Leptothrix cholodnii SP-6: one gene and its partner. The protein of the gene in region 2 interacts with the protein of the main gene of each other region in a pairwise test. Links are inferred from orthologs where the notes say so. Each region holds a gene or a part of one and is shown on either strand. Other genes may lie near its edges.

Region 1 (2,933 bases), 3.6 Mb from region 2 along the record:
CTCGCCGTGGTGCAGCACCACGCAGTCGCCGTCGATGCGCTCGAAGCGGTCCTGCGGCCGGGTCTGCGGCGCGGCCTGGACGCCCAGCGGCCGGCGCACCACCTGCTGCAGGATCAGCCGGTCGAGCTGGCCCTGGGGGTCGACGAAGTATTCGTCGAGCACGCCCTTGTAGACCCAGGGCTGGCCGGCGACGTCGACCACGGTGGTGACGGCGATCAGGTCGGGCAGCGCGTCGGCGGTGAAGTCGGCGCCGCTGAGCAGGTAATACCAGTGCGCCCGCGCCGGCCGCAGCAGCGGGCCGAGCGGGCTGGCGCAGCGATCGAGCCGGAAGCGGCTCACCAGCCGGCGCAGGGCCCAGGGGCCGGCAGCGGCCAGCCCCAGCACCGCCGCGGCGTAGGCCGCGAGGCCGGCGCCGTGCGCGGCCAGTGCGGTCCAGGCACCGGCCTGCCGCGCCGGCTCGGGCGACAGCAGCTGCAGCAGCTCGCCCGCCGGCAGCAGCGGCCAGCCCAGCACGTTGCTGCCGCCGATCAGCCCGGCATGCAGGCCGGCGGCCCAGAGCAGCGCTTCGGTCCAGGCCTGCGGCCGGGTCGCACCGTCGGGCGCGTGGCCGCCGACCCGCCGGATGCACGAGCGGGCGATCCAGCCCGGCCAGCAGGCGAGCAGCAGCAGCAGGGCCGGCAGCGCGAGCGTCATCGTGCCGCGCCTGCGTCAACGGGCCTTGGGCACGACCACCGGCTTGAAGCGCTGGGTGCGCCCGCCGCTGCGCAGCTCGATCACGGGGCCCGGCGCGCTGGCGCGGGTGCCTGCCGCAGGCGCCGGCGTGCTCAGGAAGTGGCGCAGCTGCTCGCACGCCCGCGGGTCGGCCAGCACGTCACGGGCGAGGGAACTTTGCAGCGCTTTCATATGTATCGTGATGTTACGGCATCACGACCCGCGCCCGAACCGGCGCGCCGGGTCAGGCCGGCCGCGCCTTCACCTTGCCCGCCGCCAGCTTGGCCTGCGTGCGCGCCACGTCCACATCCGCGTCGTGCACCAGCGCCACGCCCATGCGGCGGCGCTCGAAGCTCTCGGGCTTGCCGAACAGGCGGATCTCCGAGTTCGGCACCCGCAGGGCCTCGTCCACGCCGTCGTAGACCACGCCCGGCGCATCGACGCCGCCGTAGATCACCGCGCTGGCGCCCGGGCTCTTGAGCGCGGTGCTGACCGGCAGGCCGAGGATGGCGCGGGCGTGCAGCTCGAACTCGTTCTGCCACTGCGTGATCATCGTCACCATGCCGGTGTCGTGCGGGCGCGGGCTGACCTCGCTGAACCACACCAGGTCGCCCTTGACGAACAGCTCCACGCCGAACAGGCCCTGGCCGCCGAGGTTGTCGGTCACGGTCCTGGCAATGTGGCGCGACAGCGCCAGCGCGGCCGGCTGCATCGGGTGCGGCTGCCAGCTCTCGACGTAGTCGCCGCGCACCTGCACGTGGCCGATCGGGTCGCAGAAATGGGTCTCGACCTGGCCGTCGGCGCCCAGCGCGCGCACGGTGAGCTGGGTGATCTCGTAGTCGAAGTCGATGAAACCCTCGACGATCACGCGGCCGTTGCTGACTCGCCCGCCAACCATCGCGTAGTCCCAGGCCGCCTGCACGTCGGCCGGGCCGTCGATCTTGCTCTGGCCCTTGCCCGAGCTGCTCATCACCGGCTTGACGATGCAGGGGTAGCCGATGGCGGGCTGGCCGTCGGCGCCGTCGATCGCGGCCTGCAGCTCGGCCAGCGAGTCGCAGAAGCGGTAGGGGCTGGTCGGCAGGCCCAGCGTCTCGGCGGCGAGGCGGCGGATGCCCTCGCGGTCCATCGTCAGGCGGGTGGCGCGGGCGGTGGGGATGACGCGAACGACGCCTTCGGCCTCGAGGGCTTCGAGCGTCTGGGTCGCGATGGCCTCGATCTCGGGCACCACCAGGTCGGGCCGCTCGGCCTCGATCAGCGTGCGCAAGGCGGCCGGGTCGCTCATCGCGATGGTGTGCGACTGGTGCGCCACCTGCTGGCCGGGCGCGTTGTCGTAGCGGTCGACCGCGATGGTCTCGACGCCCAGGCGCTGCAGCGCGATCAGCACTTCCTTGCCGAGTTCGCCGCTGCCCAGCAGCATCACGCGGGTGGCGTCGGGAGAGAGGGGGGTGCCCAGAGGTTTCATGGCGACGGGGCCGGTGCGGCCGTTGGCGAAATCAGGGGCCCGATTGTCGCCGCGCCGTCGCCACCACGACCTCAGCGCCGCGGCGGGCGGCCGCCGGCGGGGCGGTTGCCGGCCGGGCGCGGGTTGTTGCCGCGGTGGTCGTCGCGCCGGGGGCCGCGTGCGTCGCGGGGCTCGCGCTGTTCGCGTTCCTGCACCGGCGGGCGGTTGGCGGCCCACTCCGCGGCTTCGCGGCGGGCGATGTCGAGCAGGCCGTCGAGCTGATCCTCGGCCACGCCCTTGAGGGCGCAGAAGTTGGCGCGGGTCAGCGTGGTGACCTGGAAGTCGCGCAGCAGCTGGGCGCGGTTGTGCCACTGCTGCTGTTCGAGCGCGCGGCGCTCGTCTTCGGCGGCGCGGCGTTCGTCGTGCACGCCGCGGCGACGCTGCAGTTCCTCGTTGGCGGCCTGGCGGTGTTCGTCGCTGACCTCGCCGGCGGGCTGGCCGTCGAGGTCGAACCGCTGGCTCGCCTTGGTCAGCGCGATCAGGTAGGCGGTGGTGCCGGTGTGGCGGCGCAGGAAGGCCGACAGCACCTGCTTGGTGAAGACACCCGGCACACGCGCCTGGATGTCGGCCTGGATGCGCAGCTTGACGGGCCGCGGCGCACCGCTGAACAGGGCCGGAAAACGGCTCTTGAGCTGCTGCGCGCAGGCCGCCGGGCTCATGTCGGGGATCACGACCTTGGGCGCGCTGGCCACCACCGGCGCGTCGGCTGCGGCGGCATCGG
Region 2 (2,945 bases):
ACGCTTGTGGAACTCGACCATGCCCGAGCCCTCGCGCATGGCCGGCGTGATCGCCACCAGCTTGGGGTCGGCGGCGGCCATGTCGCACAGCCATTGCCCGAACACCTGGGTGAAGGTGGTCTTGGGCGGCGTGGCCGGCTTGACCAGGCCGATCTGCGGGTCGAACTTGCCGGGGCCGTGATAGGCGATCGGGTCGGCCTCGGCCAGCTTGTAGCCGTAGCCCTTCTTGGTGACGACGTGCAGGAACTGCGCGCCGGGCTTGTCGCGCAGGTTCTCGAGCGTGGGGATCAGCGCGTCGAGGTCATGGCCGTCGATCGGGCCGACGTAGTTGAAGCCGAACTCCTCGAAGATCGTGCCCGGCACGACCATGCCCTTGGCGTGTTCCTCGAAGCGGCGCGCCAGCTCGAACAGCGTCGGCGCCGACTTGAGCACGCTCTTGGCGCCCTCGCGCGCGGCGGCATAGAAACGCCCGCTCAGCAGCCGGGCCAGGTACTTGTTGAGCGCGCCCACCGGCGGGCTGATCGACATGTCGTTGTCGTTGAGGATCACCAGCAGGTTGGGCACGCGACCGGCGTGCGGCATGCCGCCGTTGTTGAGCGCCTCGAAGGCCATGCCGGCGGTCATCGAGCCGTCGCCGATGATGGCCACCGCGTGGCGCTTCTCGCCCTTCTGCTGGGCGGCCAGTGCCATGCCGAGCGCGGCCGAGATCGAGGTGCTGGAGTGCGCCGTGCCGAAGGTGTCGTACTCGCTCTCGTCGCGGCGCGGAAAGCCGCTCAGGCCGCCGAGCTGGCGCAGCGTGCTCATGCGGTCGCGCCGGCCGGTGAGGATCTTGTGCGGATAGGTCTGGTGGCCCACGTCCCACACCAGCCGGTCTTCGGGCGTGTCGAAGACATGGTGCAGCGCGACGGTCAGCTCGACCGTGCCGAGGTTGGACGACAGGTGGCCGCCGGTGCGCGAGACGCTTTGCAGCACGAACTCGCGCAGTTCGTCAGCCAGCTGCTTGAGTTCGGCGCGGGACAGCCGGCGCACGTCGGCCGGCGACTGGATGCGGGGGAGCAGCGGTTGGGCGTTCATCGGGGCTTCCGTGGGGCTGCAGGCCGAGGCCGGTATCAGGAATCTCGCTCGACCACGCGGTCGGCCAGGGTGGCCAGCCAGCGCGCGTCGGCGAATGCGCCGCGTTCGAGCGCGGCGTGGGCTTGGGCATGCAAGGACTGGGCGCGCTCGCGGGCGCCTTCGAGTCCGAGCAGCGAGACATAGGTCGGCTTGTTCTGGTCGGCGTCCTTGCCGGCGGTCTTGCCCAGGGTTTCGGCGCACTGCGTGACGTCGAGGATGTCGTCGACCACCTGGAACGCCAGACCGATCGCCCAGCCGTAGTCGGCCAGTGCCTGCCATTGCGCCGGGGTGGTCCGGCCGCAGGCCGCGCCCATCAGCACGCTGGCCTGCAGCAGGGCGCCGGTCTTGCGGCCGTGCATGTCCTGCAGGGCGGCCTCGTCCATCTGCTTGCCCACGTGGGCCAGGTCGATGGCCTGGCCACCGGCCATGCCGAGCACGCCCGAGGCGCGCGCCAGCAGGCTGCACAGGCGCGCCTGCAGCGCCGGCGGCACGCCATCGTCGGTGTCTTCGGGCGTCAGCACCTCGAAGGCCAGCGCCTGCATCGCGTCGCCGGCCAGCATCGCGCGGGCCTCGCCGTACTGCACGTGCACGGTGGGCTTGCCGCGCCGCAGCACGTCGTTGTCCATGCACGGCATGTCGTCGTGGATCAGCGAATAGGCGTGGATCAGCTCGACCGCGCAGGCCGCGCGCAGGGCCGCCTCGGGGTGGCCGTCGACACAGCCGGCCGCCGCCAGCACCAGCAGCGGGCGCAGGCGCTTGCCGCCGTCGAGCACGCCGTAGCGCATCGCCAGGCCGAGTTCGGCGGGGGCGTCGGCGGGCACCTGGCGATCGAGTTCGATCTCGACCTGATCGAGCGCGGTGCGCATCCAGTCGTCGAACGGGGAGGCACTCATGGGGCGTCGTTCCAGGGCTTGAGTTGTCCGGCCTCGAGCACCTGCACCTGCTGTTCGACGGCTTCGAGCCGGGCGCGGCAGTGGCTCAGCAGCTGGGCGCCGCGCTTGTAGCTGTCGAGCAGCTGGTCGAGCGGCAGTTGGGCGTTTTCCATGCTGACCACCAGCCGCTCCAGTTCCTGCAGTGCCTGCTCGTAGCTGGCGGGTTCGGCAGGGACGGATGCAGGGGCGCTCTTGGTGGGCATGAGATGTTCGAGAAAGCCTTGGATTGTAGGCGGCCGATCAGTGCACGGTGGCTACAATCCCGTGCCCGTCTTGGGCGTCCGCCCACCCCGGCCCGCGTGTTCCGCCGCGAGCGCAGTCTGGCATTCGAACCTTCCGCCAGCCTGATCGCCCGATCCAACGGTCGACACGCATCCTTTTTCTGTCTGCCCAAGCCGGGCCGTCAGGGGTGGTGGTTCGACATGCACTTGGAGATCCTGGGGATCATGTCCGACCTGAGCATCACACTCGAAGCTCTACAGAGAAGCCGCACGCAACTGCCGGTCAGCAGCTATTTCGACCAGGCACTCTTCGACAAGGAGATGCGCCAGATCTTCCCCTCCGGACCACGCTACCTCGGGCACGAGCGCATGGTGCCCGAGGTCGGCGATTACCAGGCCCTGGCCAACGAAGGCGAGGGCCGCGCGCTGGTGCGCACGGCCCAAGGCGTCGAGCTGGTGTCCAACGTCTGCCGGCACCGCCAGGCGGTGATGCTCAAGGGCCGTGGCAACACCGGCTCCAACGTGGTGTGCCCGCTGCACCGCTGGACCTACGGCCTCGACGGCCAGCTGATCGGCGCGCCGCACTTCAAGGAAGACCCGTGCCTGAACCTGCGCAACTACCCGGTGCAGATCTGGAACGGGCTGGTCTTCGAGGCGAACGTGGACGGTCAGGGCCGTG

Evidence for each region. The genes of interacting proteins can lie anywhere in the genome.
Region 1: the proteins of LCHO_RS16810 (region 2) and purT interact in binary tests that used the Escherichia coli proteins (3 or more experiments, as listed by UniProt). The link is inferred for Leptothrix cholodnii SP-6 from one-to-one orthologs.

What each region holds. Positions count from the first base shown.
Region 1 is NC_010524.1:124,736-127,668, reverse strand. The notes cover bases 65-2,862. They hold purT (formate-dependent phosphoribosylglycinamide formyltransferase), read right to left. Parts: upstream 2,174-2,862; coding sequence 956-2,173; downstream 65-955. Other genes in these bases: LCHO_RS00605 (ProQ/FINO family protein), read right to left, coding at 2,245-2,862; LCHO_RS00615 (hypothetical protein), read right to left, coding at 709-903; LCHO_RS00620 (hypothetical protein), read right to left, coding at 65-693. In the rest of the region: more of LCHO_RS00620, read right to left, coding at 1-64; more of LCHO_RS00605, read right to left, coding at 2,863-2,933. UniProt on the Escherichia coli protein: Involved in the de novo purine biosynthesis. Catalyzes the transfer of formate to 5-phospho-ribosyl-glycinamide (GAR), producing 5-phospho-ribosyl-N-formylglycinamide (FGAR). Formate is provided by PurU via hydrolysis of 10-formyl-tetrahydrofolate.
Region 2 is NC_010524.1:3,747,268-3,750,212, reverse strand. The notes cover bases 59-2,868. They hold LCHO_RS16810 (polyprenyl synthetase family protein), read right to left. Parts: upstream 2,007-2,868; coding sequence 1,110-2,006; downstream 59-1,109. Other genes in these bases: LCHO_RS16800 (aromatic ring-hydroxylating oxygenase subunit alpha), read left to right, coding at 2,492-2,868; xseB (exodeoxyribonuclease VII small subunit), read right to left, coding at 2,003-2,248; dxs (1-deoxy-D-xylulose-5-phosphate synthase), read right to left, coding at 59-1,074. Outside these bases: more of dxs, read right to left, coding at 1-58; more of LCHO_RS16800, read left to right, coding at 2,869-2,945.